DNA from 2 places in the Rhodoferax potami genome. Region 2 is predicted to be linked to the other one. Evidence: predicted binding sites of a transcription regulator. Region 2 holds the regulator's gene; the other holds the start of a gene.
What was found. The regulator FNR, encoded in region 2, switches genes on or off when oxygen is low (the NO sensors DNR and NnrR bind a similar motif). The targets are predictions, from matches to a motif close to TTGATNNNNATCAA.
Positions count from the first base shown of each region.

Region 1: a site for FNR is predicted at 4,963-4,976, ahead of RAE19_RS07475 (TraR/DksA family transcriptional regulator). Genes of this name have one in related genera too.

Region 1 covers NZ_JAVBIK010000001.1:1,565,138-1,580,486, reverse strand. Annotated here, with positions in the region: gene RAE19_RS07500 (DUF3108 domain-containing protein) at 1-573, opposite strand, end outside; gene RAE19_RS07495 (fumarylacetoacetate hydrolase family protein) at 652-1,764, shown strand; gene RAE19_RS07490 (S-(hydroxymethyl)glutathione dehydrogenase/class III alcohol dehydrogenase) at 1,761-2,879, shown strand; gene fghA (S-formylglutathione hydrolase) at 2,941-3,801, shown strand; gene RAE19_RS07480 (MarC family protein) at 3,862-4,467, opposite strand; gene RAE19_RS07475 (TraR/DksA family transcriptional regulator) at 4,549-4,908, opposite strand; gene RAE19_RS07470 (DUF2946 domain-containing protein) at 5,030-5,392, shown strand; gene RAE19_RS07465 (YcnI family copper-binding membrane protein) at 5,593-6,063, shown strand; gene RAE19_RS07460 (copper chaperone PCu(A)C) at 6,082-6,573, shown strand; gene RAE19_RS07455 (DUF2946 family protein) at 6,627-7,010, shown strand; partial or broken gene RAE19_RS07450 (PepSY-associated TM helix domain-containing protein) at 7,107-8,513, shown strand; gene RAE19_RS07445 (PhaM family polyhydroxyalkanoate granule multifunctional regulatory protein) at 8,656-9,336, shown strand; partial or broken gene RAE19_RS07440 (FIST signal transduction protein) at 9,372-10,633, shown strand; gene RAE19_RS07435 (methyl-accepting chemotaxis protein) at 10,706-12,502, shown strand; gene RAE19_RS07430 (methyl-accepting chemotaxis protein) at 12,603-14,183, shown strand; gene tgt (tRNA guanosine(34) transglycosylase Tgt) at 14,292-15,349, opposite strand, start outside.
Region 2 covers NZ_JAVBIK010000001.1:3,404,882-3,420,230, forward strand. Annotated here, with positions in the region: gene RAE19_RS16415 (response regulator) at 1-3,333, shown strand, start outside; gene RAE19_RS16420 (HD domain-containing phosphohydrolase) at 3,349-4,410, shown strand; gene RAE19_RS16425 (universal stress protein) at 4,473-4,916, opposite strand; gene RAE19_RS16430 (heavy metal translocating P-type ATPase) at 5,023-7,398, shown strand; gene ccoS (cbb3-type cytochrome oxidase assembly protein CcoS) at 7,398-7,535, shown strand; gene ccoN (cytochrome-c oxidase, cbb3-type subunit I) at 7,636-9,069, shown strand; gene ccoO (cytochrome-c oxidase, cbb3-type subunit II) at 9,082-9,708, shown strand; gene RAE19_RS16450 (cbb3-type cytochrome oxidase subunit 3) at 9,719-9,862, shown strand; gene ccoP (cytochrome-c oxidase, cbb3-type subunit III) at 9,881-10,792, shown strand; gene ccoG (cytochrome c oxidase accessory protein CcoG) at 10,820-12,289, shown strand; gene RAE19_RS16465 (FixH family protein) at 12,302-12,583, shown strand; gene RAE19_RS16470 (hypothetical protein) at 12,606-12,842, shown strand; gene fnr (fumarate/nitrate reduction transcriptional regulator Fnr) at 12,858-13,577, opposite strand; gene hemN (oxygen-independent coproporphyrinogen III oxidase) at 13,774-15,174, shown strand; gene RAE19_RS16485 (sulfite exporter TauE/SafE family protein) at 15,184-15,349, shown strand, end outside.

The sequences.
Region 1 (15,349 bases), 1.8 Mb from region 2:
TTGTTGGCCGTCGGTCAGTCCGCTCACGTCGTAGTTGAGTTGCATTGGCGGTGGAAATGCAAAGCGCAAAGGCCGCTCGGTGCTCTTGGCGGGCGCGGTGGGGAGGGCAGCAGGGCTTTCAGCGGCGCTGTCTGCGGCTTTGTCCAGACTTGCCGGCTCGCTGGATGGTGCCGCGGTGTCGACCTGTTCACTTGGCGAGTCTTCGGGCGGCGTAGTGGCCGGGTTGTCGCTTGCAGGCGTTGCGCTGGCACTGCTGGCGGTATCACTGTTGACGGCCACGCCAATGTCGGTGTGACGGGGGGCTGCGGATGCAGGCCGCGGGCGTGCTAGGGCGGGAGCTGCAGTGGGTGGCGGCGTGTCCGGTTCGGCCTGGCTTGCAATCACCCGGGTCGACAGTGACGGCAGGAGCATAGGGGGCGAATCCACGGCGCTGCTTTCAGCCAGCCACGGCATGGTGTACGCAAAGCCGCCCAGCAAACTCCAGTGCAACGCCAGCACCAAGACCCCCAGGGCTACGAGGTGCCAAGGGCGTCGGCGCAAAGGCGCTGAGGTGGCGTAATCGGTGGCCATCATGGTGTGTAGAACGTTGCGCGGCAGTGTACGGTAGACACAAGTGTGCGCGGGCTTTGCAAACCCAGCGAAAATGCGCGCATGAAACTCGCCACCTACCAGGACGGTACCCGTGACGGCCAATTGGTCGTGGTCTCGCGGGACCTGAGTCAGGCCCATTACGCCACCCACATTGCCAATCGATTGCAGCAGGTGCTGGATGACTGGAATTACCTTGCCCCGGCTTTGGAGGAGGTCTACACCCAGCTCAACCAAGGGCGGGCGCGTCACGCGTTCGCCTTTGACCCGGCCCAGTGCATGGCGCCTTTGCCACGGGCCTACCAATGGCTTGATGGATCTGCTTATCTGAACCATGTGGAGTTGGTGCGCAAAGCCCGGGGCGCGGAGATGCCCGAGAGCGCACAGACCGACCCCTTGATGTACCAAGGCGGTAGCGACGACTTGGCGGGCCCGCATGCCGATATCGTGTGCGCCAGCGAGGCCTGGGGCGCGGACTTCGAGGCCGAGCTCGCCGTGGTGACCGGCGATGTGCCCATGGGCTGCGCCTCAGACCGTGCCTTGGATGCAGTCCGCCTGATCGCGCTGGTCAACGATGTGACCCTGCGCAACCTGGTGCCCGATGAGCTAGCCAAAGGCTTCGGATTTGTGCAGAGCAAACCCGCGACCGCATTTGCGCCCGTCATGGTCACCCCCGACGAGTTGGGCGACGCCTGGGCCCGCGGCCGCGTGCACCTGCCGGTGCAGTGCATATGGAACGGCCGCAAAGTCGGGCTCTGCGAGGCCGGGTCCGACATGCATTTCCACTTCGGCCAGCTCATTGCGCACGCGGCCAAAACCCGGCGTCTGCGGGCCGGCAGCATCATCGGTTCGGGCACCGTCAGCAACAAAGGGGTGGCGCGCAAGAACCGCACAGACTGGCCCAACGGCTACAGCTGTATCGCCGAAAAGCGCGCCATGGAAACCCTGCAAGACGGCAGGCCCACCACGGAGTACATGAAGTTCGGCGACACCATCCGCATCGAGGTGAAAGGCCGCGATGGCGCCAGTGTGTTCGGCGCCATCCTGCAAGAGCTCGTGCCGGCGGAAGGCCGGCCGCGGGCTGCTGCTCAAGCCAGCGCTGTCACTCCAGAATCCACCATTACCGATGCGTCCCCTGATGCATCTCCAGAAACCACCCTAGGGAGCTCCGAATGAAAACACGTGCCGCCGTCGCCTGGAAAGCAGGCCAACCCCTCACCATTGAAACCGTGGACTTGCAAGGCCCCAAGTTCGGCGAAGTGCTCGTCGAAATCAAGGCCACCGGCATCTGCCACACCGACTACTACACCCTGAGCGGTGCCGACCCTGAAGGCATCTTCCCCGCGATCCTGGGCCATGAAGGCGCCGGCATTGTGGTGGACGTGGGCCCGGGCGTGACCAGCCTCAAAAAGGGCGACCACGTCATTCCGCTCTACACCCCCGAGTGCCGCCAGTGCAAGTTCTGCCTGTCTCGCAAAACTAATTTGTGCCAGCTGATCCGCGGCACCCAGGGTAAAGGGCTCATGCCCGACGCCACCAGCCGCTTCAGCCTGAATGGCGACCCCATCTTTCACTACATGGGCACCAGCACCTTCAGCAACTACACCGTGGCGCCTGAAATCAGCTTGGCCAAAATCCGTGACGACGCGCCTTTTGACAAGGTTTGCTACATCGGCTGCGGCGTGACCACCGGTATTGGCGCAGTGATCTTCACGGCCAAGGTGGAAGCCGGCGCCAACGCGGTGGTGTTTGGCTTGGGCGGTATCGGCCTGAACGTGATCCAAGGCCTGAAGATGGTGGGCGCGGACAAGATCATCGGCGTGGACCTGAACCCCGAGCGCGAGGCCATGGCCCGCAGCTTCGGCATGACCCACTTCCTGAACCCGAAAGACATCGAAGCCGCTGGCGGCAACATCGTGGACGCTATCGTTCAATTGACCGATGGCGGCGCGGACTACAGCTTCGAGTGCATCGGCAACACCAAGGTCATGCGCCAGGCGCTGGAGTGCACCCATAAAGGTTGGGGCCAGAGCATCATCATCGGCGTGGCCGAGGCCGGTGCCGAAATTTCTACCCGCCCCTTCCAGCTGGTCACCGGCCGGGAATGGAAGGGCTCTGCCTTCGGTGGCGCACGCGGCCGCACCGATGTGCCCAAGATCGTGGACTGGTACATGGAAGGCAAGATCAACATCGACAGCCTGATCACCCACACCATGCCGCTGGAAGACATCAACAAGGGCTTCGATTTGATGAAGCGCGGCGAGTCGATCCGCGGCGTCGTCATTTATTGATGAAAAGTGCTGCTGGCGCAGGTAATGATTGCGCAGGCAGCTCCTCTTTTGATAGCAAACAATGCAAAACCCCCACTTTGAACTGCTGAGCGAGCACGCGTGCTTCGGCGGCGTGCAGCGCTTTTACAAGCACGCCTCGACAGAAATCGGGCTGCCGATGCGTTTCGGCGTGTACCTGCCACCCCAAGCATCGGCGGGGCCGGTGCCTGCGCTGGTGTTTCTGGCGGGGCTGACCTGCACCGAAGAAACCTTTGCCTTCAAGGCCGGTGCCCAGCGGGTGGCTGCCGAGTTGGGCCTGGCACTGATCACCCCTGACACCAGCCCGCGTGGTGCGGGGCTGGCGGGCGAGGCTGAGCATTGGGACTTTGGCGTGGGCGCAGGCTTCTACCTTGATGCCACCCAGGCCCCCTGGAGTGGCCACTGGCGCATGGAAAGTTATTTGATCGACGAGCTGTTGCCGCAGATCACCCGGGAGTTACCGGTCGATGCCGCACGCATGGGCATAAGCGGGCACTCCATGGGTGGCCACGGCGCCCTGACCCTGGCGCAACGCCACCCCGGCATGTTCAAAACCTTGTCGGCGTTGGCGCCGATTTGCGCCCCCACCCAGTGCCCCTGGGGCAAAAAGGCGTTTACCGGGTATTTGGGGCCGGACGAGAGCCTGTGGGCTGCGCACGACGCCAGCGCCCTGATGGCGGCTCAAAGCGCTGCGCCGTACCCCGGCGGCATTCTGGTGGACCAGGGGCTGGCAGACAAGTTTTTGGACGAGCAGCTGTACCCGCAGGCCCTCGAGGCCGCGTGTGCCCAAGCCGGGCAGCCGCTCACCCTGCGCCGTCATGCGGGCTACGACCACGGGTACTACTTCATCAGCACCTTTATCGAAGACCATGTGCGGCACCACGCCGCGGGGCTGGCGGGCTAAGCGCCTGACCCACAAAAAAGCGCTCCCTGTGGAGCGCTTTTTTTATGGAGCTACGGCAGCTCAGCTGGCTGCGGCGACTTGCTGCACAAAGGTCTTGATGCCGCGCAGCATCATTTCAATCGCCACCGACACCAGCACCAGACCCATCAGGCGCTCTGCCGCCACGACCAGTCGGTCGCCGATGATGCGCTGAATCCGCTCTGCCGATACCAGCACCACCGCGCTGACCAGCATGGTCACGCAGAGTGCGCCGATCCACTCCATGCGGCGGTCGGGCTGTTGGGACACGAGCAGCAGCACCGTGGCCAGGGCCGAGGGGCCGGCTACCGCGGGAATAGCCAGCGGCACGATCAGGGGCTCGGTCTTGATCTCGCTCTCTGCGGTGCTCGGTGGAGGAAACACCATGCGCAGCGCAATCAGGAACAGAATCACGCCGCCGCCGATCTGCAGGGACAGCTCGCTCAAATTCATCACCCGCAAAAAGCTCTCGCCCACAAACATGAAGGTCAGCAGCAGGGTGAAAGCGATCAGGATCTCCCGCAGGATCACCTTGTGCCGCCGCTCGGGCGCCACGTGTTTGAGCGCGTTGGCAAAAATAGGAATGTTGCCGATCGGATCCGTGATCAGGATCAGCAGAATGGTCGCAGAGGCGAAGGTGTAATTCATCATGGCGCGTAACACCGGGCGGGCCAGCGTGGTCGAAAGAGCGCCCGAGAATACCAGCCCGCGGCGCTGCCGCGGTGCCGATCAGGCGTCTTCAAGGGCGCTTTGGCAGTCGATGCAGCGCTCCGCATCCGGGGTGGCGCGCAGCCGGGCTTCGGGGATGGTGGTGCCACAGGCGATGCACCGGCCGTAAGTGCCGAGAGCTGCCCGTTGCAGGGCCGCGTCGATGCGGCGTAGTTCGGCCGTTTCGTGCTCATCCAGTGCCAGCTCCAGGTCGCGCTCGGTGTTGGCTTGGGCTTGGGGGTCTTCGTGTCCGCTGAAATGTGCGGCCGAGGCCAATGCCCGGCTGGGTTCGCCACCGCGCAGCTGGTTCAGGCGGGCGCGCAAGTCGTCGCGCTGCTGGAGCAATTGTTTCTGGTAGCTGTGGAGGTCGGGGTGTGTCATGGTGTTTCCTGCGTTGTGGATTTGCCATGCTCTACCTGCCCGCCGAAAAAAGCTTTGATGCGTGTCAAGCTTGGGGCGATGACCAGGCCCCTTGCCGCCGGCTCGTACATAATCCCGACCCATGTCCTCCCTCCAATCCTTGCGCCAGGCACGCTCCGTCATCCGTTGGATGTTGGTGTGGTTTGCGCTGTCGATTGGCGTGGCGGTCGCGGCACCCGTGGTGAACCCGCAGGCGCTCACCCTGGTGTGCACCACGGCAGGTGTCGTCAAGCTGGTGTCCGGCAGCGATGACACCGGCACCCAGCCGATGGTCCATGCGCTGGACTGCGTGCTGTGCTTGTCTGCAGGTGCGCCGCCGTCTGTCTTCCCCGAGGTTGTATCGCCCGAAACCCCTCCTGCCGTCCGGCCGATGGCCGCCTTCCGGCACTTCACCCCCCAAGATGCCGACCCCGCGTCGGCCCGCGGCCCCCCCGCTGTGGCCTAAGCCCGTCGGCAGCTTGTGGCTGCCCGGCTGGCGGTTCTCGCTTTCCATTCGTTTTTTGTGAGTCAGGTGTGCCTTGCCGTGCGTGTTAGCACCGGGCTACGCCGATCTTATTGGGGTGTTGTATGGTTCGTTTTGCTATAAAATTAGTAGCTGCTTGCGCAATGATGACGGGAGCTAGTGCTGTTTTTTCTCATGTAACGTTGGCCGACCAGGCTGCAGCGGCCGGCGCGGGCTACCGTGCGGTTCTGCGGGTTGGGCACGGCTGTGCCGGTGCGGCCACCACGGCGATCACCGTAGCGATTCCTTCCGGGTTCACCAGCGCGCAGCCCCTTGTCAAGCCGGGTTGGGCGGTGAGCACCAAAATCGGTAAGCTCGAGCAGCCTTATGAAGCCCATGGCAAAACCTATACCGAGGGCGTGCAGGAAATCACCTGGACCGCCAAAGGCGCTGAGAATGCGCTCCCTGATGCGTTTGCCGACGAATTTGTGTTCCGCGGCACCACCCCCAAGAAGCCGGGCACTTTGTGGTTCAAAGTGGTGCAGGCTTGCGAGTCCGGCCGGAACGCTTGGGTCGAGATCCCCGCGCACGGGCAAAACGCCCACCGTTTGGAATTCCCCGCGGCCCGTCTGGATGTCCTGGATGTCCAGGCCGCCGGCGGCCATGCCCACTGAACTTTTACAGGAGTAGCTATGACATTGATCCGTTCTATTGCCACCGCGGTGTGCGTCACCGGTCTTGCCTTCACGTCGTGGGCTCAGGCCCAGAACGTGGAGGTGCAAAACGCATGGGCCCGCGCCACGGTGCAAGGCCAGAAGGCCAGCGGCGCCTTCATGACATTGACCGCGCAAACGCCCGGTCGCTTGGTGTCCGTCAGCTCCCCGGTCGCCGGAGTGGCCGAGGTCCACGAAATGAAGATGGAGGGCGATGTCATGAAAATGCGTGCGCTCGCTAACGGATTGGAGCTGCCTGCGGGCAAGCCAGTCGAGCTCAAGCCGGGCGGCTATCACGTCATGTTGATGGACTTGAAATTGCCTTTGCAAAAAGACACCACCATCCCGGTCACCCTGGTTTTCAAAGACGCCAAGGGCGTGGAAACCAAAAAAGAGATCAAGCTGCCGGTCTCGCAAACTGCCCCCGCCGGAGCGGCTGCAGCGCCTGCGCACGGTGCCCACAAGCACTAAGCGGCTAACGCCTCAGAGCCTCTAGCGTGGCCTTGCCCCACTCCATGAACCGCATGCCACTCCATCGCCGATGGGCGGTGTGGCTCATGCTGTGCGTCATGGGGCTGGGTGCGGCATTGCCCACCGTATCTCGCGCAGCGGCATGGGCCAGCGCCGGGGCGTGGGTCGAAATTTGTTCCGCCAATGGTGCAGCCCAGTGGGTGCGCGGAGCTGCAGATGCGCAGGTAGAAACACCTGTCGACGCGCCTGTGGCCCTCTCGCTGGACCACTGCCCGTTTTGCCTGCAACCCTCAGACCGTGCGGCGCCACCGCCCGCAGCGTTGCCCTTTGCGGCGCAGCCTGCCCGTAGCGTCCCGATTGCGGTGCTGCCAGCCGCGCACCTGCTTCAAATACTCTCGCGCCCGCCGCCAGCGCGGGGCCCGCCGGACTTGACATAAGCACCTTCCTGCACCGGCTGTGTGCAGGCTCTTTCCGCGGCCCGGCGATGTTTCTTCGCCGGTTGCGGTGCTTCATGTTTCGTGGATGTTTGAACTATGTCTTCTCTTGCCCCCAAGGCGGCGCCGTCGCGCGCAGCCTCGTCTTCCCGTCTATATGCAACTGCCTGGCGCTGGCATTTTTATACCGGTCTGTTTGTGGTTCCCTTTTTGTTGGTGTTGGCGATCACCGGTTTGGTGATGGTGTATTTCACCGGTTTCCAGAGCCGCCTTGGCAACCTGGTGTACGTTCAGCCGCAAGCCACAACCCAAGCGGTTACCGCCCAAGCCAAGGCCGTGTTTGCCCACTTTCCGGATGTCACGCTGAAGGAATACATCGCACCCAAATCGCCGGACTTGGCGGCCTGGTTCATCGTGGCGCAGGGTCACGCGACCGAGGCGGTCGCGGTCAACCCCTACACCGCTACTGTCATCCAGTCCACAGACAAAGAGAGCACCGGCTTCGCCTGGGCCCGGAAGATTCACGCCAGCCTGCTGCTGGGGGACACCGGCAAGCGCGTCATGGAGGTAGCTTCCGGTCTGGGGATCGTAATGATCGTGACTGGCCTGTACCTGTTTTGGCCGCGCAATGGCAGCGGCTGGGCGCAGGTGCTGGTGCCTGAGTGACGGGCCACAGGCCGCCGGTGGTGGAAGTCTTTGCACACGAGCATCGGCTTCTGGATCAGCGTGGTGCTGTTCTCTTTTTTGCTGACCGGCATGTCGTGGACGGAAGTCTGGGGCGGCAAGTTTGTGCAGCCTTGGGGCACCTTCCCCGCAGCCAAGTGGGACGCGGTGCCCACCTCCGACCTGACCCACGCCAGCCTGAACTCAGCCGGCATCCGCGATGTGCCTTGGGGCCTGGAGCAAACGCCACTGCCGCAGTCCGGCTCGGGCGCTGGCGTACCGGGGGTGACATCCGGTGAGCCGGTCAACCTCGACAGCGTGGCGGCTTTGGCGAATCGCTTGGGCTTTGCCGGGCAGTTCCATATCAACCTGCCGCGGGACGAGAAGGGGGTGTACACCGTCTCCGCCGACACCATGAGTGGCGACCTGACCAATCCTTTCAAAGACCGCACCGTGCACATAGACCGCTATACCGGTCGGGTGCTGGCCGATGTGGCGTTTGCCGACTACTCGGTGGTTGCCAAAGGCATGGCCATCGGCATTGCGCTGCACCAGGGCGATATCGGCCTGTGGAGCGCCTGGGCCAACATCGTGGCCTGCCTGGCCATTGTGTTGCTTTGCGTCAGCGGTGTGGTGATGTGGTGGATTCGCAGGCCTGCGGGGAGTGGTCGCTTGGTTGCACCCTCGGTGCCCGCGCAGACGCCCTTGTGGAAGGGTGGCGCCATCGTCATGGTGCTCACCGGTCTCGCGTTTCCTTTGGCCGGTGGCGTGATGCTGGCTGCCATCGTGTTGGACTATGTGCTGATTTCGCGGTGGCCCGGGCTCAAGGCGGCCTTGTCTTGACATGCGGGTGACGCCCCGGTTCGCTGAGGGCGTCGCTGTGGGGCGGGAGTTTGCAGGCCTGAAGCAGGGGCTTTCTGCTCTTCAATTCCTGTGGCTTGGAGTAAGCTGTCGATGTGGCCTATATCGAGCCCGAGGAGCAGCAATGAGCGATTCAGACAGCACTGGTTTCGGCAAATTCGTGCCCGGTTTTGACTTTCTGCAAAACCTGGCCAAAGGTGCCGGCAGCAATATCCCCCAGATGCCCAACCTGGGCAACTGGGTGGCCCCGACCTTGAATGTGGAGGAGCTGGACAAGCGCATCGATGAGCTGAAGAACGTGCACTTCTGGCTGGAGCAAAACTCGCGGGCCCTGGCAGCCACGATCCAGGCACTGGAGGTCCAGAAGATGACGCTGGCCACCCTCAAGGGCATGAATTTCAACATTGGCGATATGGCCAATGCACTCAAGCTCAAGGCGGCTGATTCGGTCTACAGCGGTGTCCAGAAAGCGACCGAGAAAGCCACCGAAACCGCAAAATCGATTGCCGAGGCTGCTACCGGCAAATCCGACAGCAAATCCGAGAGCAAATCAGCCGATGCGCCGGCCGCCAACCCGCTGGGCGACCCCCTGCAACTGTGGGGCGCGCTGACCCAGCAGTTTCAACATATTGCTGCCAACGCGCTCAAGGAAGCCACGAGCAAAACAGCGGTAGACATCACCAAAAACATGGCCGCCGGTTTGGCCAAAGACGCCCTTAAAACAGCCAAGGCCGCCACCAAAAAAGCGGTCGCCAAAAAGGCGGCTCCGCGCAAAGCGCCGGCCCGCAAAGCCAGCGGCCGTTAGGCCTGCGGCTCATGAACGGAGTTGGTACACCAGTCATGCGTTTGTTCCCCTATGCCCACGCCACCCATCCGCAGTGGCCCATGGCTGCCGCGCTGGTGTTGGCGCAGTTGCGAGCGCAAATGGCGCTGCCGGACTACGCGTCCCAACCCACGCTGGCCTTGCTCTACATCACCGACCATTACGCACCCCATGCGCAAGACATCCTGGATCACCTGAGCGGGGAGCTTCCCCTCGTGACCGATTGGTCGGGCACGGTGGGCGTCGGGATTGCGAGCAACAACGTCGAGTACTTTGACGAGCCCGCGCTGGCCGTGATGTTGATGGACATACCCGGTGATCAGTACCGGGTGTTTTCCGGGATTGCCCCGCTGGGGCTCGGGTTTGAGGCCCACACGGCGCTGGTGCATGCCGATGGCGGCACGGTGGATCTGGGCGATTTGGTCGAGGAAATGGCCGGTCGCACCACCACGGGCTACTTGTTTGGCGGCATCAGCAGCAGCCGGGGCCGCAGTGTGCAGTTTGCTGTCGCAGCCGATGGCAACCTGAGTGGTCACGGAACGGCAAGCGGGGTTTTTTCCGGAGGCTTGAGTGGCGTGGCTTTCACCCGCGAGGTCGCTATGGTGTCGCGGGTCACGCAAGGGTGCAGCCCGGTATCCAAAACACGCACGATCACCGAAGCCGATCGCAATGTGGTGATCTCTTTGGACGGCAAACCCGCCTTGGACGTGCTCTTGCAGGACCTGGGCGTCACCCTCGATCAGCCCGAGGCTGCGCTCCCGACAGTCCGGGCGACCTTGGTGGCCTTGGCGGCCAGTGCCGCGGACGATGCGCCCGGCATGGTGCGCAGCACCGGCAATCTCGGCAGCGAGGTCATGGTGCGTCACATCATCGGGCTGGATCCGGGGCGCCGTGGTTTTGCGGTGGCGGAGCAGATCACGGTGGGGGCGCAGCTGGCGTTTTGCCGCCGCAACCGCGAGGCTGCCCGTGCAGACCTGATGCGCATCGGGGCGGAAATCCGCGAAGAGCTGGAACCCCAGGAATTGAGTTTCGCAGTAGCGACTGCACTGCACGCGGACGAGGCCATGTCGGCCCCCCATCCCGCGCGGCGCATTGCCGGTGCGGTGTATGTGAGTTGCTCCGGGCGCGGAGGCCCCCACTTTGGCGCACCTAGCGCCGAGATGCAGATCGTGCGTCGTGCCTTGGGCGACGTGCCACTGGTGGGTTTTTTGCGGGTGGCGAAATCGCCGCGGATCAGTTGTACGGATACACCGGCGTGTTGACGGTTTTTCACGAGTAAGCGGTACGGTTCTGAACCCCCGAAGGTGCGGCTGCATGGCCCATCCGACCCATAGATTAAGAGGAGATTGCGATGGGTAATTTGAAGATTGGCACCCGGCTGTATGCAGCCTTTGGTGTTTTGTTGCTGTTGATACTGCTGGTCGTTGGTTTGGCCCTTAATCGCTTGGCGGCCTTAGAAGGCGCTGCCAAAGTGATTGCCGAAAACGCATTGCCCAGCGTGCAAGAGGCGAATCACCTCAATACTCTGATCTCCGACTTCCGCATTTTTGAAATGCAGCATGCCCTCAGTATCGAGGAGGGGGCCAAACAAGATATTGAAAAAGTCTTGGATGCAACACAGGCCAATATCAAAGCGAGCCGCGAGCGCTACGAGCCGCTCATTAGCTCCGACGAAGAAAGGCGCCTGTATGAAGAGTTTGGCAAATTCCGGGTGAAGTACCTCGATCTTCATAAAGACATCAAAGACTACTCCCGCCGCAACGACGCAACCGGCGCGGCCATGCTGCTCGATTCTGAATCGAAAGCCATGTTTGAGCGCTCTAAGGCGACGCTGCAGAAAATGATTGACCTCAATCGGGATGCCGCAGACGCGCAAATCAAAGAGGCTGATGCCACGTATGCAGCCGCGCGTAATACTCTTGGAGCCTCTTTGTTGTTGGCCTTGGTGTTCGGTGTGGTGATTGCGACGGTCATTACCCGCTCGATAACCCGTCCCTTGGGCCAAGCACTCCTAGCCGCTGAAGCAGTCTCAAGCGGTAACCTGAGTGAGCCTATCAACAGTACCAGCCAAGATGAGGTGGGCAAGCTGTTGCAGGCCATGCAAGGCATGCAGGACAGTCTGGTGCGTGTCGTGACACAAGTGCGCCAAGGGTCAGAAGGGGTGGCAAGTGCCAGCTCCGAGATCGCACAAGGCAACCACGACCTCTCCGCCCGGACGGAAAGCCAAGCCAGCGCCCTGGAAGAAACCGCAGCCAGCATGGAAGAGCTGAACTCAGCGGTGAAACAAAACGCTGACAACGCCCGCCAGGCCAACCAACTGGCGACCAACGCCTCCACGGTCGCCGTGCAGGGCGGAGAAGTCGTAGGCCAAGTGGTGGACACCATGAAAGGCATCAACGAAGCCAGCCGCAAGATCGCTGACATCATCAGCGTCATTGACGGCATCGCCTTTCAAACCAACATTCTGGCCCTCAACGCCGCGGTGGAAGCCGCCCGTGCCGGAGAGCAAGGCAGAGGCTTTGCGGTGGTGGCCTCCGAAGTCCGCTCACTGGCGGGTCGCTCAGCCGAAGCGGCCAAGGAAATCAAAACGCTCATCAACGCCAGCGTAGAGCGGGTGGAGCAAGGCACCGCCCTGGTGGACAAAGCCGGCACCACCATGACAGAAGTGGTGAGCAGCATCCGGCGGGTGACAGACATTATGGGAGAGATCAGCGCAGCCAGCCACGAGCAGAGCGCGGGGGTCAACCAGATCGGAGAAGCAGTCACCCAGATGGACCAGGCCACGCAGCAAAACGCGGCCCTGGTAGAAGAGATGGCAGCTGCTGCCAGCAGCCTGAAGAGCCAGGCCAATGACCTGGTGCAGGTGGTGTCGGTGTTCAAGCTTGCCGCGGGGCAGCAGACCCACACGGTATCGGTGCCCTCGATCGCACCGCCCGCACGACCCGCGCCGGCATCCCGGCCCCTGCCCAAACCGGTCAGCAAGCCTGCGCTACGGCCGCCAGCCACGCCCTTAGCCAAGCCCGCCGCATCACGCCCGCCAGCAGCCAAAGCGCCTTCGTCTTTGTCGGCTCCCAAGGTAACGACCCTGCCGAAGCCGGTAGCTCGGGTCACTCCGGCGGGCGGCGATGATGATTGGGAAACCTTTTGAGCGCCGTGCGCCAGATTTTCGCCGGCTCGGTCCTGAAGACTTTGATTGAGCCGGAATTTCACCTTTTGCGCGTTGGAAGCGCCCTCTGCGGAGAACGTCGATGAGCTTGAACCATCTGGGCATACGTGCTCGCATCACCCTGGGTTTGGCCCTGATTTTGGCCTTGGCCATTCTGAGTGCAGCCAACTCGCTGTACCGCAACATGTCGGTCAAGTTCGAATCGGGTGAGGTCGCGACCTCATGGATCCCTGCCATCGAGAACCTCGGCAACATGAAAGGTTTTGTGGCAGACCACTACCTGTTGGTCAGTGACCGGGTGGGCGGCCGTGACAAGCAAGACCTGGCGACCTTTAACCGCCGGATCAACGAAAACGGCGAGGCCTTGCGCAAAGCGACCGAGGTCTATGCCGCGACTCTTTTGTCCTACGAGGCGGGCGATCCGCAAGCGGATGCTGAAAAGGCCTTGTTCGCGGAATACCAGACGCAACGGGATGCCTATTTCGGTGTCGTGAAAGCGGTGCTGGATGGCATGGGTAGCGCCAGTGGTTCAGAAGAAGCGTTAGCCCGTGCCCGCGACGAATTCGCCGCAAAAGCGCCTGCCGCTTTCCAGCAAACTTTTGGCGCGATGGAGAAGATCCTCAAATTCAATTTGGACGGAACAGCCATCGCGGCCCTCAAGGTTCAGGACACCGTGGCCTCGGCAGAGCGCGCCATGGTGGGGGCATTGCTGGTGATTGTGCTGGTCGGGGTGCTGTTGATCTGGATGGTGCCTGCGAGCGTGATTCAACCGGTGCAGCAGGCGATGGAGTTGGCCGGCCGGATTGCCGACGGTGATTTAAGCACCCGGGTGGCGATCAAGGGTACGGATGAATTGGGGCGCTTGCTCGGGAGCCTGGAGCAAATGCAGACCAAGCTGGGGCATGTGGTCTCCAAGGTCCGCGAGGGCTCGGAGTCTGTGGCTACGGCCAGTGCGGAGATCGCACAAGGCAACCACGACCTCTCCGCCCGGACGGAGAGCCAAGCCAGTGCCCTGGAAGAAACCGCAGCCAGCATGGAAGAGCTGAACTCAGCGGTCAAACAAAACGCTGACAACGCCCGCCAGGCCAATCAGCTGGCGACCAACGCCTCCACGGTCGCCGTGCAGGGTGGAGAAGTCGTAGGCCAAGTGGTGGACACCATGAAAGGCATCAACGAAGCCAGCCGCAAGATCGCTGACATCATCAGCGTCATTGACGGCATCGCCTTTCAAACCAACATTCTGGCCCTCAACGCCGCGGTGGAAGCCGCCCGAGCCGGAGAGCAAGGCCGGGGCTTTGCCGTGGTGGCCTCGGAAGTCCGCTCACTGGCGGGTCGCTCAGCCGAAGCGGCTAAAGAAATCAAAACGCTCATCAACGCCAGCGTAGAGCGGGTGGAGCAAGGCACTGCCCTGGTAGACAAAGCCGGCACCACCATGACAGAAGTGGTGAGCAGCATCCGTCGGGTGACAGACATCATGGGCGAGATCAGCGCAGCCAGCCACGAGCAGAGCGCGGGGGTCAACCAGATCGGAGAAGCAGTCACCCAGATGGACCAGGCCACGCAGCAAAACGCGGCCCTGGTAGAAGAGATGGCAGCTGCTGCCAGCAGCCTGAAGAGCCAAGCCACGGATCTCGTTCAGGTGGTGGCGACCTTCCGGTTATGAGTCAAATCGGCCGTCGGCCCAAGTAATATTTGCGCGGGTAGCTATTAATTTTGTAGCAACTAAACAGGGGCCCGAGGGCCCCTTTTACTTGTGCCGCTTGGCGCAGGCTCACACTCCGCGTGCGCGGTCTGCGTGAAACTGCTGCACAAAAGCGCCAAAGCGGCCGGCGTCCAGTGCATCGCGCACCTCTTGCATCAGGTTCAGGTAGTAGTGCAGGTTGTGCACGCTGGCCAACATCGGGCCGAGCATCTCACCGCAGCGGTCGAGGTGGTGCAGATAGGCGCGGCTGAAGCCTTCGCGCCCGCCGTCGGCCCAGCTCACACCACTTGAGCCGGCACAGGCGTAGCAGGTGCAGGTCACGTCGAGCGGCTGCTCGTCGCTCTTGTGGCGGGCGTTGCGGATCTTCAGGTCGCCGTAGCGGCTGAACAAGGTGCCGTTACGCGCATTGCGGGTGGGCATCACGCAGTCGAACATGTCGATGCCGTTTTGCACGCCGGCAATCAGGTCTTCCGGTGTACCTACGCCCATCAGGTAGTGCGGCTTGTGCTTAGGTAGCTTGGGGCCGATGTGCTTCAGGATGCGCATCATGTCTTCTTTGGGCTCGCCCACCGACAAACCGCCGACCGCGATACCGGGGAAGTCCAAGGCTTCAAGACCTGCTAGCGATTCGTCACGCAAGTGCTCAAACATTCCGCCCTGCACGATGCCGAAGAGTGCATTGGGATTGTTCAGGCGGGCAAACTCGTCCTGGCAGCGCTTGGCCCACCTCAAACTCAACTCCATGGAGCTACGGGCTTCGCGCTCGGTGGTGATCTGGCCCTTGGTCTTGGTCTCTACCGACAGATAGGGGGTGCACTCGTCGAACTGCATCACGATGTCAGAGTTCAGCGTGGTCTGGATTTGCATGCTGATCTCGGGCGTCAAAAACAGCTTGTCGCCGTTGACGGGCGAGGCGAACTTCACGCCTTCTTCTGAAATCTTGCGCATTTCACCCAGGCTCCAGACCTGGAAGCCGCCCGAGTCGGTGAGGATGGGTTTGTCCCACTTTTCGAACTGGTGCAAGCCGCCGAACTTTTCGACCACGTCCAGGCCCGGGCGCATCCAGAGGTGGAAGGTGTTGCCCAGAATGATCTGGGCATTCATGTCGTGAAGGCTGCGCGGCATCA
Region 2 (15,349 bases):
AATACCCGCCTGCGCAACGAGCTGGAAAGCCGCACCCGGGCGATGGACTCTTTACGGGCCACCGCCACCGAGCTGATGCTGCAGCTAGATCCGCATCACCCGCCTTTGAAGGGCGACTCGCTTGAAGATTTGTCCGAGCTGATGGGGACACTGGTGCGCCAAAAGGAGGAGAGTCAAAAAGACCTCCAATTCGCACTCACCGACCTTGCCAACCAGAAATTCGCACTCGACCAACACGCCATCGTCAGCACTACCAACGCGGCGGGCGACATTTTGTATGCCAACGACCGCTTCTGCCAGATCAGCGGTTACACCCGGGCGGAGTTGATCGGTCAGAACCACCGCATGATCAACTCAGGGACGCAAGATCAGGTGTATTTCACCAACTTGTGGGGTGTCATTTCCGCTGGACGGGTCTGGCGGGGCGAGATTTGCAACCGCGCCAAAGACGGGCATTTGTACTGGGTCGATGCGACGATTGTTCCGCTCAAAGATGAGTCCGGCACCCCGACCATGTATATCGCGATCCGCACCGATATATCGGCGCGCAAACGCATGGAGGTGAATATCAAGGCCGCTGAAGCCCGGCTGCGCCACATCACCAACACCTTGCCCGGTGTGGTGTTCCGTGTGCACGTCAACGACAAGGGCATGCACTACACCTTTGTGAATGACAAGGTGATGGAGGTGCGTGGCTTCAGCGTGGATGAACTGCTGGCAGACCCCCATGTGGCGACGCGCCAGGTCTTGGCCGAGGACTGGCCCGCGGTGCGCGATGGCATTCACCAAGCAGCCGAGGAGCGGCAGCCGTGGCAGGGCGAATACCGCATTTGCATGCCGGACAAGTCGATACGCTGGATCCGCACAGAAATCAGCCCGGAACCCGATGACGACCCCAACGGCGACCGCGTATTCACCGGCATCTGGCAGGACGTGACGCGCGCCAAAGAGGCCGATGAGCGGCTCAAAGAGGTGACTCGGCAAATCCCGGTAGCGGTGTTTCAGTACTACGTCACCAAAGGTGGTTTGTTCCGGATTCCGTTCATCAGCCAGGCGGCCGAAAGCATGACGGGCGTTCGCCCCGAGACCATGGCGGAGGACTCCAACATCTTCTTGCAGTCAGTGCATCCGGATGACCGGGACGAGGTGGCCCAGTCGCTGATTGCGGCGTCCCGTTCCGGCGCACCCTGGGGCATGGAATTCCGCATGATGAACATCGAGACCATGGAGATCACCTGGGTGCGCGGGGAGTCGCAGCCCCAGTACAAGCCCAATGGCCACATTGTCTGGAACGGCTTTTTGACTGATATCACCCAGGCCCGTCACATCTCGCAGGAGCTGCAAAAAGCCAAGGACGCTGCGGAGGCGGCCAACCGCGCGAAATCAGACTTCCTGGCCAACATGAGCCATGAAATACGCACCCCGATGAACGGGGTGATCGGCATGACGGAACTGCTGCTCGACACCACGCTGGACGCCGAGCAACAGGAGTACCTGAATATCGTGAAGTCCTCGTCCGAGGCCTTGCTCCGGGTGATCAACGATATTCTGGATTTCTCCAAAATCGAAGCGGGCAAGATGGACATTGAGGCCATCCCGTTCAACCTCGAGCGCACCATTGCCGACACCCTGAAAGCGGTCGCATTGCGCGCCCACGACAAGGGCTTGGAGGTTGTGTGGGATGTGGCCCCCGATGTTCCCCGGGCATTGGTCGGAGACCCGGGCCGCTTGCGGCAGGTGCTGGTCAATATTCTCGGGAATGCCATCAAATTCACAGCCAAAGGTGAGGTTGTGCTGCGGGTGCGTCAGTCGAAAACGCCGGAAGGCCAGCCTTTGCTCCATCTGGCGGTGAGCGACACCGGTATCGGTATTCCGGCGCACAAGCTGAGTAGCGTGTTTGATGCCTTCTCGCAGGAAGACAGCTCCACTACCCGCAAATACGGCGGTACCGGCCTCGGGCTCACCATCTGCGCCCGCTTGGTGGAGGGTATGGGCGGTGCGATCTGGGTGGAAAGCACGCCGGGAGTAGGCAGTACCTTTCATTTCACCGTGGCGCTGGTCCCTGATTTGGCCGCCCCGCTCGAGCCGACCGCCGCGATACGTTTGGATGGCTTGCACCTGCTGGTGGTCGACGACAACCAGGTCAACCGTGAAGTCTTGTGCGGTCTATTGGCCTCGTTTGGCGCCCGCACTTCCCAAGCCGAATCGGGCAGTGCCGCTCTTGCTTGGTTGCAGTCCCAGGACGCTCCAACTGGCACCGCCGCATGCGACTTGATTCTGCTCGATGCCCAAATGCCGGAATTGGATGGTTTTGCGACGGCTGCACGCATCAGAGCGCTGGCGCATTGCCAGGAGCTGCCCATGGTGCTGCTGTCCTCGGCGGGGCTGAAAGGCGATGGACAGCGTTCGCGCGAAGCGGGTATTGCGGGGTATCTTTCCAAGCCGATCGCCCGTGATGACTTGCTGCAACTGCTGTCAGATGTGTTGAAGCTGCACAAGGTGCGGCCGGAGGTGTTGGTCACCCGCCACTCGATCCGCGACACCCATCCGATGCTGGACATTTTGTTGGTGGAAGACCATGCCATTAACCAAAAACTGGCGGTGACTTTGCTGGAGCGCTGGGGGCACCGGGTCGATGTTGCGGACAACGGCCAGATTGCCTTGCAGATGTTGCCTCAGCGTCATTACGACCTGGTGTTGATGGACATGATGATGCCGGTGATGGACGGCCTGGAGGCCACCCGGCGCATCCGTGCGGGTGAGCGCGGGCGGCGGATTCCCATCATCGCCATGACCGCGAACGCCATGGAGTCTGATCGCAATTTATGCCTTGCAGCAGGTATGGACGACTACGTCTCCAAGCCGATACGCTCTGAGGAGCTCCAGCAAAAGATCACCGAGTTGACCTTCCCGGCCTCTGCGAAGACCGATCCCGCGGCTCTGCGCCCTGAGGCTGAGGCTGAGGTGGCCGCTTTAGCCCCACAAGCGACCCGTTTCGACTATGCCACTGCACTGACACAGGCTGACCAGGAGATGGTGGAGATCGTGGCCGATGTGTTTTGCGAGCAGTGGGAGCAAGACAAGGCCCGCCTGGAAGCCGACCTTGCCGCAGGTGATTTTCACGGCATGTTGCACGCCGCCCATGCCCTGAAGGCGACTTTGTCATTGTTTGAAGCGCAACCGGCCAGTGCGCTGGCCCAGCGTCTGGAGAGCATGGCCGCTTTCCGGGATACCGCAGCTGTCTCGGCGCTGATTCCCTCCCTGGTGCGCGAAGTCGAGTCTCTGGTGCAAGCCCTTCGCCAGCGTGCCGGCAGCTACGGACAGAATATTTAAGGCCATACTGTGACCATGCAGGACGTACTCATCATCGACGACACGGAAATCAACCTGATTCTTTTCAGTGCGTTGATCAAAAAGCTAGACAACTGCCGCAGCCACAACTTCGAGAGCCCCCTGCAGGCACTGGATTGGGCAGCAACCAAGCAGCCTGATTTGGTGATCGTGGATTACATGATGCCGGGCATGGACGGTTTGGAGTTCATCCAGCGCTTCCGGGCGCTGGAGGGCTGCGAGGAAGTGCCTATCCTCATGATTACCGCCAATGACCAAAAACAAGTGCGGTATCGCGCCCTGGACTCCGGCGCCAATGACTTTTTGGCCAAGCCGGTCGATAAGGTGGAGTTTCTGGCGCGCGCCAAGAACATGTTGAGTTTGAGCGCTGCGCGCCGCAAGCTCGCTGATCGCGCGGAGTGGCTGGACGCTGAGGTCAAAAAAGCCACCGCAGTGATTGTGCAACGCGAGCAAGAGACCGTATTTCGGCTGTGCAAGGCTGCGGAATACCGCGACCCCGAGACAGGAGCACACATTCTGCGAATGGCGCACTATTCCCGCTTGATTGCGAAATACCTGGGTTTGCCGGAGGCGGATCAGGATTTGATTTTGCAGGCCGCACCGATGCATGACATAGGCAAGGTAGGCATTACCGACAATATTCTCCTCAAGCCCGGGCGGCTGACGGGTCCCGAGTTCGAGATCATGAAGCAGCACGCCGAATTCGGATATGAGTTGCTGCACGGCAGTACCTCCAAGGTCCTGCAGGCGGGTGCTGAGATTGCACGCGGCCACCACGAAAAATTCGACGGGAGCGGCTACCCCCATGGCAAGAAAGGGGAGGAAATACCGCTGTTCAGCCGCATCGTGGCGGTTGCTGATGTTTTTGATGCCTTGACCTCCGAGCGTCCGTACAAAAAAGCGTGGACGCTGGAGCAAGCTGTTGATTTTTTAAATGCCGGGGCTGGTACCCATTTCGATCCGGCGTGTGTTCAAGCCTTCTTGAATGGATTCGATGAAATCCTCGAGATCCGGGACCGTTACCAGGAAGAGGAAGAGGCAGCTGGCCCGCAGATGTAGCTATACATTTGATAGCTACTCGCCCAATTATTCAATGGGCTGCAGCCTCTTTTATCTAAAAATTACTTCAAAACCAGCACCGGCACGGTGGCGTGGGTCAGCACATGCTGCGTCTCGCTCCCCAAGAGCAGCCGCTTGATGCCCTTGCGCCCGTGAGAGGCCATCACGACCAAGTCGCAGCCTTGTTTTTTGATGGTGCTGAGAATCGCGTCTGACACCACATCCGAGCGCACCACGACCGCCTTGGTTTTGATGCCGGCATCCTCTGCCGTTTTTTTGACGGCGTTCACCACCTTCTGAGCGGCATCGCTCCAGGTTTTTTCGACCTGTTTCACATCTTCGCCCACCAGGGCCATCCCGCCTTCAAAGTAGGACTGGGGGTAGCGCTGCACGACTTTGAGTGCGACCAGCTCCGCGCCGGTGAGTCCGGCCAGTTTGATCGCTGTAGCTATTGCTTTTTGAGAGAGCTTGCTGCCGTCGGTGGTGACCAGAATGCGTTGGTACATAGAGTTGCTCCTGTAGGTTCGTAGGCCTTCAGATTACGCCGCCCATTGCGGTCTGTCTTGATGTGTATCAAGGTTTATTGCGGACAGGGATCGCAGAATTCCGGCCATGCCTTCCACGCCTATTCCATTGCCTGTCGCATCCCCTTGGGAGGCGGATACCCTGAGCGTGGTGGACCATGCGGCCGAATGGAGTGCCTTCAGCCGCGAGGACCCTGCAGCCCCCGGTCACTGGGAATCCAACCTGGTGATAGAGGGCATGCACTGCGCAGCATGTGCCTTGACCATTGAAGATGCCTTGCTCAAGGTGCCGGGTGTGGAGTCGGCGCGGGTGAGTGCAGCAAACCGCCGCGCCCGCGTGCGCTGGGCGCAGGACAGGGTAGTGCCCTCCCAGTGGATGCAGGCCCTTCAGAGTGCGGGTTACCGCGCCGTCCCGGCCAACGATGTGTTTGCCGCCGAGCGCCGCAAGGCGGAGTCCCGCAAAGCCTTGTGGCAATGGCTGGTTGCCGGCCTTTGCATGATGCAGGTGATGATGTACGCGTGGCCGGCCTATCAGGCCCGCCCGGGGGATCTTGCTCTGGAGTACGAGCAGCTGTTGCGCTGGGCCTCTTGGGTTCTGTCTTTGCCAGTGGTGCTGTTTTCGTGCGGGCCCTTCTTTCGCAAGGCTTGGTCGGATGTACGCCACTTGCGGATCAGCATGGACCTGCCGGTAGCACTCGGCATGCTGATCACCTTTGCTGCCAGCACCGCGGGCACCTTTGATCCAGCAGGCATGTTCGGTCGGGAGGTGTATTTCGACTCGCTGACCATGTTTGTGTTCTTTCTTCTGACCGGGCGTTGGCTGGAGGCCCGCTTGCGCGACCGCACCGCAGGAGCGCTGGATGCATTGATGAACCGCATGCCTGACAGTGTGCTGCGACAAACCCCGGACGGCGGATGGGAGCGGGTGGCGGTGCGCCGTCTGCTGGTGGGTGACCTGATGCAGATCCGTGCTGGAGAGGCCTTTGCCGCAGATGGGGTGATCGTGCAGGGCCGCACCTGTGTGGACGAGTCTTTGCTGACGGGTGAATCCGAGGCTCTGGCCCGCAGCGTGGGCCAGTCGGTGATTGCGGGCAGCCACAACCTCGAGGGCACGGTGCAGGTGAGGGTGGTCGCATTGGGCGAGGCCACTCGCTTTGCCCAGATTCTGGCCTTGATGGAGGGCGCCTCGCTCTCCAAGCCGGGTGTCGCATTGCTGGTCGATCGTTGGGCCAGCCCTTTCTTGATCGGCGTGCTGCTGGCGGCTGGGGCTGCAGCGGTGTGGTGGTGGCCACAGAATCCGGCCCATGCGGTCATGGTGGCGGTGTCGGTTTTGATCGTGACCTGCCCGTGCGCTTTGTCCCTCGCCACCCCGGCGGCCATGCTGGCTGCCGCAGGCAACCTCGCGCGGCAGGGTTTGCTGGTGCGCAGCCTGCCCTCGCTGGAGAGCTTGGCTGCTGTTGATACGGTGGTGTTTGACAAAACCGGCACCCTCACGCGTGATGCCATGACATGTAAGGCGGTACACACCCGCCCCGGCGTGTCGCGCGAAGCCGCGTTGGCCTGCGCAGCCGGGCTGGCAGCGCATTCGCTGCATCCACTTTCCCGGGCAATTGAGCAACTTGCTGTGCAAGAAGGGGTGACTCCGGTGGCGGTGCAAGCGCCCCAGGAAATAGCCGGGCAGGGCGTGCAAGCCCATGCGCTGCCGCTCGCGGGATCGGCAGAGGGCTCCGCCGGCATCTCTGAAGGCCGTATGCGCCTGGGGTCGGCCACTTTCTGCGGTGCTGCAGCGGACGCGCCCGACGCCACTGCCCCAACCGGACCTGTCGTCCACCTGCAGGATGCGCAGGGGTGGTTAGCCAGTTTCTACTGGCAAGAAGAGTTGCGCAGTGATGCCCTGGGTGTCATTGCTGCCTTGCAAGCGCAGGGGGTGGAGGTGCATTTGCTCTCGGGCGACCGCGTTGCCGCTGCACGAGCCATGGGGCAACGTCTTGGCATCACGCACGTAGCGGGCGGCTGCTCGCCGGCGGACAAGTTGGACTATGCGCACCAGTTGCAAGGCCGCGGCCACGTGGTGGCCATGGTGGGCGATGGACTGAATGACGGCCCGGTGTTGGCGGGGGCCCATGTGTCTTTTGCATTCGGGCGGGCGGTGTCGATCACGCAGTCCCGTGCCGATTTTGTGGCACTCGGTGACCAGTTGCACAACGTGTACACCGCGCTGATGCTGGCCCGCAAAACACTCCGGGTGGTGCGGCAAAACCTGTGGTGGGCGCTTGCCTACAACGTGGCGTGCATACCGTTGGCGATCGCCGGCTATTTGCCTGCATGGCTGGCCGGTCTGGGTATGGCGGCCAGCTCTTTGCTGGTCGTGCTCAACGCCTTGCGCTTGTCATCCGGCAGCAGCCTGCAGACCTCGGGCAGCGGTGTGCTACCTGCGGTCAATTTTTCAACCCGGGGGGCGTGATGGACATTCTGTATCTATTGGTACCGCTGTCGGTGGTGCTGGTGTTTTTCATTCTGGCCGGGCTCTGGTGGGCCATAGACAGGGGGCAGTTTGAAGACATCGAGTCTGAAGGGGAGCGCATTTTGCGCGAACCCTGAAAAAGGTTCCCCGCTTTTTCTCTGCCGGTTGATGTGGGTCAACTCGCTCGAGTAAAGCCCGACAGACACTCGCTGTGAAGCAATCCAAGAAGAGGTAAATATGGCATTTCCAAATCAGCAGGCGACGGCGTACAACGATACCGTTGTGCGCCAGTTCGCCATCATGACGGTGGTCTGGGGAGTGGTCGGCATGTTGGTGGGCGTGATCATTGCCGCCCAACTCGCCTGGCCCGAACTCAACTTCGGTATCCCCTGGCTCAGCTACGGGCGGCTGCGCCCCCTGCACACCAACGCGGTGATTTTTGCGTTCGGCGGTTGCGGCTTGTTCGCCTCGGCCTACTACGTCGTGCAGCGCACCTGTCACGTGCGCATCTTCAGTGACAAGCTGGCAGCATTCACCTTCTGGGGCTGGCAGTTGGTCATCTTGGCGGCTGCACTTTCATTGCCCATGGGGTACACCTCCGGCAAGGAATACGCCGAACTGGAGTGGCCTATTGACATTCTGATCACCCTGGTCTGGGTGTCGTTTGCCGTGGTGTTTTTCGGCACCGTGGGTACCCGCAAGGTCAAGCACATTTATGTGGCCAACTGGTTCTTTGGCGCCTTCATCATTGCGGTAGCCATCCTGCACTTGGTGAACAGTGCTGCGATTCCTGCAGGCTTGATGAAGAGCTACTCGGCTTACGCCGGTGTGCAAGATGCGATGGTGCAATGGTGGTACGGCCACAATGCGGTGGGCTTCTTTTTGACGGCCGGCTTCCTGGGCATGATGTACTACTTCATCCCCAAGCAGGCGGAGCGGCCTGTCTACAGCTACCGCCTGTCGATCGTCCACTTCTGGGCGCTGATCTTCACCTACATGTGGGCGGGCCCACACCACCTGCACTACACGGCGCTGCCTGACTGGACGCAGTCGGTAGGCATGGTGTTCTCGCTGATTCTCTTGGCGCCCAGCTGGGGCGGCATGATCAACGGCATCATGACCCTATCGGGTGCTTGGCACAAGCTGCGCGACGATCCCATCCTGCGTTTCCTGATCGTGTCCCTGTCCTTCTACGGCATGTCCACCTTCGAGGGCCCAATGATGTCCATCAAGACAGTCAACGCCCTGAGCCACTACACCGATTGGACCGTGGGCCACGTGCACTCCGGCGCTTTGGGTTGGGTGGGTCTGGTGACCATGGGTTCGATGTACTACCTGATTCCCCGCCTGTTTGGCCGCAAAGAGATGTACAGCGTCAAAGCGATTGAGCTGCACTTCTGGACTGCCACGATCGGCATCGTGATCTATATCGCGGCGATGTGGATTGCCGGTGTGATGCAAGGCCTGATGTGGCGCGCCATCAACCCTGACGGCACTTTGACCTACACCTTCGTTGAGTCGGTGAAGGCGACCTATCCCTTCTATGTGCTGCGTTTGTTGGGTGGACTGCTGTACCTGGGCGGCATGTTGATCATGCTGTGGAACACCCTGATGACTGTTACTGCCGGACGCGCCAACACGGTGGCGATCCCCGCGGCAGCCCACGCTTAAAAGGAAATTTGTATGGCAAACGAAAAAAGTGCATCCCGTCTGTCGCACGAGAAGATCGAGACCAGCAACTTTCTGATGATCGTGTTGATCCTGCTGGTCTTGCTTGCAGGCGGCATGGTGGAAATTGTTCCGCTGTTCTTTCAAAAGTCGACCACGGAGCCGATCAAGGGTATCCAGCCCTACACCGCACTGCAGCTGGCCGGGCGTGATGTGTATATCCGCGAAGGTTGCTACAACTGCCACTCGCAGATGATCCGCCCCTTCCGGGCCGAGACTTTGCGCTACGGCCACTACTCGGTAGCGGGGGAGTCGGTGTACGACCACCCCTTCCAGTGGGGTAGCAAGCGTACTGGCCCGGACTTGGCTCGTGTGGGCGGCAAGTACAGCGATGAGTGGCATCGCATCCACTTGGTGAACCCGCGTGATGTGGTGCCTGAGTCCAACATGCCGGCCTACCCCTGGTTGGAGAAAAACCTGGTGGACGCGGAAAGCCTGCCATCGCACCTGCGCGCACTGCGCAAGGTGGGCGTGCCCTACACCGACGAGCAGATCGCCAAGGCGTCTGAAGAGGTCAAGGGCAAAACTGAACTCGAAGCCACGATCGCGTATTTGCAGGTCTTGGGCCTGGCGCTGAAATAAGGGGAATCACATGGATATGGATGTCAACACCCTGCGCTCCGTCACCACGGTTATCAGCTTCGTGGTCTTTATCGCGATTGTCCGTTGGGCCTGGTCGAAAAGCCGTGCCCACGACTTTCAGGACGCCGCCAATCTGCCGTTTGAGCAGGACTGAGCCTCGTAAGGAATCAAAATGAGTGACTTCACAAGCAACTTCTGGTCGGTCTATGTGACCGCCGTAACGGTCATCGGCATTGCAGCCTGCCTGTTCCTCTTGTGGTTCAGTGGCAAAGCCAAAGCCATGACCGCCCACGACAACACCACCGGCCACGTGTGGGACGGTGACCTTCGCGAGATGAACAACCCTCTGCCACGCTGGTGGGTCGGGCTGTTCGTTATTACGATCATTTTTTCTGCGGTTTACCTCGCGTTCTACCCGGGTCTGGGCGCTTCAGCCGGCAAACTTGGCTGGACCTCTAGCGGTCAGTTCCAAGCGGAAATTGCCAAGGGGGAGGCCGACATTGCGCCGATTTATGCGCGCTTTGACGCCATGTCGGCTGAGGACATCGCCAAAGACCCGCAAGCCCATGCGATTGGCGAGCGTTTGTTCATGAACAACTGCTCTCAGTGCCATGGCTCCGATGCCCGGGGTTCCAAAGGTTTTCCCAACCTGACCGATGCCGATTGGCTGCATGGTGGCTCGCCCGAGAAAATCATGGAGACGCTGAACCAGGGCCGTGTCGGCCAGATGCCTCCCATGGCGGCGGCAGTGGGTTCGGGTGATGACGTGAAAAACCTGGCCAACTACGTGTTGAGTTTGTCAGGCAGTCCGCACGATTCGGTGCGGGCCAACTTGGGCAAGTCCAAGTTCGCAGCTTGCGCGGCCTGTCACGGCTCCGACGGAAAAGGCAACCCTGCGTTGGGTGCGCCCAACCTGACCGATGACATCTGGCTCCATGGCTATGGCGAGAGCGCCATCATCAACATCGTGAACAACGGCAAGGTCAACCAAATGCCTGCACAGGTGCAGAAGCTCTCACCCGCGCAAATCAAGGTGTTGTCGTCCTATGTATGGGGCTTCTCCAACACCGGTGTGGCCAAGTAACGCTGGCTGAACCCTGAAGGATATTCCTTGAACGCACCTGCCTCTACTGCCGAGAAGAAGATCATCCCGATCGTCGCGTCACCGGACAAGGGGTCTATTGCCCCGCCACCTGGTGCCGACGAGGAGACGATTGCCCTGTACGAAGCGCATCAAAAAATCTACCCGCGCAGCGTATCGGGCTACTTCTCGAAGTGGCGGTGGGCGCTGGTGTTTCTGACCCAGCTGGTGTTTTATGGATTGCCGTGGTTGGAGTGGGGGCAGCGCCAGGCGGTGCTGTTCGATCTCGGGGCACGGCGGTTCTATATCTTCAACCTCGTGTTGTATCCGCAGGACTTTGTGTACCTCACCGGCATTCTGGTGATTTCTGCACTCTCCTTGTTTTTGTTTACGGCGGTGGCCGGGCGCTTGTGGTGCGGCTACGCCTGCCCGCAAACGGTTTACACCGAAATCTTTCTCTGGCTGGAGAAGCTGGCCGAGGGGGACCGGTCTGCCCGCATGCGGCGTGACGCGGGCCCTTGGACACTCGACAAAGTCTGGCGCAAAGCCGCCAAGCAATGCATGTGGATTGCTGTTGGCTTATGGACAGGCTTTACCTTCGTGGGCTACTTCACGCCCATCCACAGCCTGGGCATGGAGCTCTTCGCCTTGTCCATGGGCCCTTGGGAAACCTTCTGGGTACTGTTTTACAGTTTTGCCACCTATGGCAATGCCGGCTACATGCGTGAGCAGGTCTGCAAATACATGTGCCCGTATGCGCGCTTTCAGAGTGCCATGTTTGACAAAGACACCCTGATCGTGACCTATGACGAATTGCGCGGAGAACCCCGTGGCGGGCGCTCCAAGAAAGCCGATCTCTCCACCCTCAAGCTGGGCGCGTGTATCGACTGCAGCTTGTGTGTGCAGGTCTGCCCGACCGGTATTGATATCCGCAAGGGGCTGCAGTACGAGTGCATTGGCTGTGGTGCCTGTGCCGATGTGTGCGACACCGTCATGGACAAAATGGGCTACGCCCGTGGTCTGGTGAAGTACTCGACCCAGAATGCAGTGAACCAGCGCTGGAGTGGTGCCGATATATTGCGCCATGTGCTGCGCCCCCGGGTGCTGGTGTACAGCAGTGTCCTGCTGGCGGTGGTGCTGGCGATGCTGGTCAGCCTGTGGATGCGCGCGCCTTTCAAGGTGGACGTGGAGCGCGACCGCAGCACACTGGCCCGCATCGTGTCGGGCGGCCGGCTGGAGAATGTGTACCGCCTGCAGATCATGAACGCCCGGGAGACCCACCAAACCTTTGAGGTGAGCGCCGAGGGCTTGCCGGACCTGACGCTTTCCACCGATTCCAGCATGGAAGTCGGCCCGACCGAATCCCGCTGGATTGCGATTCGCGTGCAGTTGCCGTATGAAGGTGCAACTCCGGGATCGCATCCCATCCATTTCACGGTGAAATCGGCCCCTGACGCTGCCGTGGTAACCGAGAAGTCCGTATTCATAGTTCCGCGTTAAGAAAGCCACTTTATGACCAACCCGTCAAGCTCATCGACCCCCGCAGCCCCCTGGTGGAAGTTCGGCCATGTGTGGCTGGTGGTGTCCGGCCCGCTGATCGTGGTGGTGGCGAGCTTCCTGACTTTCTATCTGGCCGCCCGCGGTATGGACCCGGTCGTCGATGAAAACTATTACCAGACTGGCCTGGACATTAACAAGACCCTGGCCACCCAACCTGAAAGCCTGGCACCCGCCATGCAGGCCCGTAACCATGCAGCTACTGGCATCGTGCCAGCCGCTGCGCCTGCCCGTTGAGCGGTAGGCAAGGAGCAACGTGATGCCGAGAGCCCCATGGATGGCTGTCGTGTGGCCCGCTTTTCTGGCGGCAGGCGTGCTGGAAATCGTGGTGTTCGCATTCATCGATCCCCACGATCTGCATTGGAACGACGCGGCTTTGCCGCTGTCACGCCAAGGAATTTACACCGTGGCGTTTTTCGTGTTCTGGGGGGTGACGCTGGCTTCTAGCGCGCTCACGGCTTTGCTCGCTATGAGCGCTGCAGACGTCAACAACTAGCGAGCGTGTTATCGCTCAGTTGCAGACTTTGGGGTTGACGATGTCTTTGAGGGCATCGGTGTTCAGGATGCGCACGTGCCGTTGCTTGACTTCCACAATTCCGTCGTCCACGAACTTGGAGAAGGTGCGGCTCACGGTTTCGAGTTTCAAGCCCAAGTAACTGCCAATTTCTTCACGCGTCATCCGCAGCACCAGTTCTGACTGCGAGAAGCCGCGGGCGTGCAGGCGTTGCACCAGGTTCAGCAGAAATGCGGCGAGTCGCTCTTCGGCCCGCATGCTGCCCAAGAGGAGCATGACGCCATTTTCGCGCACGATTTCGCGGCTCATGATTTTGTGGACATGGCGCTGCAGCGAAGTCACCTCGCGCGACAGCTCTTCAATCCGGTCGAAGGGCATGACGCAGACCTCTGCGTCTTCCAGAGCCACGGCGTCGCAAGTGTGGTGGTCGTTCACGATGCCATCGAGTCCGACGACCTCTCCCGCCATTTGAAAACCGGTGACCTGGTCGCGCCCGTCTTCAGAGGCTACGCAGGTTTTGAAGAAACCGGTGCGGATGGCATAGAGGCTGGTGAACTTTTCACCGTTGCGAAACAGGGTTGCGCCGCGTTTGATTTTGCGGCGGCTTGCGACCACGTCGTCGATTTTGTCGAGTTCGGCGGGGCTCAGGCCCAAGGGCATGCACAGCTCGCGCAGGTTGCAGTTGGAGCATGCGACCTTGATGGTGTGGGTATTCAATGCCCCGGCTCCCACCGGCGTGATGGCGATAGAAGCGTGGGCGTCCTGAGACTTGGCGGTAGGCATTGCGTGTTCGAGCATGGTGTTCCCCTGATGCAAGTCAATTATGGTCCGGGTCATCCTGAAACTCCTTGATGTAAATCAAGGAGCCTGAAGGCTGTTTCGTTCACAGTCTGTGCGCTAGCTTGGAGTATTCATGAACGCAGCCCTTGGTTCCGCACCCATTTCAGAACAACTGTTGACCCGCTTTGATGTTTCCGGGCCACGTTACACCTCGTACCCGACCGCCGACCGCTTTGTAGAGGCGTTCAGCGCGGACGATTACTCCCAAGCACTATTGCAACGCCGCTCCGGTGCTGCCGCGCTGGCCTTACCTTTGTCTTTGTATGTGCACATTCCGTTTTGCGAATCGCTGTGCTACTACTGCGCCTGCAACAAAATTATCACCAAGCACCATGACAAAGCGGCCACGTATTTACGCTATTTGACACGGGAGGTGGAGTTACACACCCGGTTGATGGGTACTGGGCAGTCCGTCAGCCAGTTGCACCTCGGGGGCGGTAGCCCCACCTTTTTGAGTGACACCGAGCTGCGGGAGCTGATGGCGATGCTGCGCCGCAACTTCAGCTTTGTCGCCGGTGGTGAGTATTCCATTGAAGTAGATCCCCGGACGGTAGACGCTGCGCGCCTGGATACCCTGGCCGAACTCGGCTTCAACCGCCTGAGCTTCGGGGTGCAGGATTTTGACCCTGCGGTGCAAAAGGCCGTACACCGGGTGCAACCTGCCGATCAGGTGTTTGCCTTGGTAGAGGCGGCACGCGCACGCGGGTTTGAGTCCATCAATGTGGACCTGATTTACGGCTTGCCCCGCCAGAGCCCCGAGTCGTTTGACCGCACATTGGCTCAGGTGAACGCTTTGCGGCCGGACCGTATCGCGCTATATGCCTACGCCCATTTGCCTGAGCGCTTCAAGCCTCAGCGCCGTATTGCGACTGTGGAGTTGCCGGGTGCTGCTTCCAAGGTCTCCATGTTGGCGCATTCCTTGGCGTCTTTCATGGGGGCGGGCTATGTGTATGTGGGCATGGATCACTTTGCACTGCCGGACGATTCGTTGGCAGTGGCGAAGCGGCAAGGGCGCCTGCACCGCAACTTCCAAGGCTACAGCACCCAGCCCGACTGCGACTTGATCGCTTTGGGCGTGTCTGCCATCGGCCGCATCGGCGCTACCTACAGCCAGAACGCTAAAACGCTGGAAGAGTATTACGACTACCTGGACCAAGGCCGTTTTCCCATCGTGCGGGGAATGGCGGTTACGCGGGACGATCTGGTTCGTCGCGCAGTGATCATGGCGCTGATGTGCCAAGGCAATTTGCAGTTTGAGTCGATCAATCTTGCCTATTTGCTGGACTTCAAGAGCTACTTTGCCGCCGAGCTCGAAACCTTGCGGGGGCTGGAAGAGCAGGGACTGGTGTCCTTGGACGACACGGGAATTCAAGTCACCAGCCAGGGCTGGTTTTTTGTGCGGGCCGTGGCCATGGTGTTTGACCGTTATCTCCAGACGGACCGCACCCGTGCCCGCTTCTCCAAAATCATTTGACGCGTCCGGATGCAATCTTCTTTGGCAGTGACAGCATTGCTCATGGGCTTGGTGGGTGGGCCTCACTGCATTGCTATGTGCGGTGCGGCGTGCGCCGGCATCGGGCAGGCAGCTGGACCCCGGCGGACACCGGCCATGTTGAGCTTCCAGGCGGGCAGGGTCATTGGCTATGCCG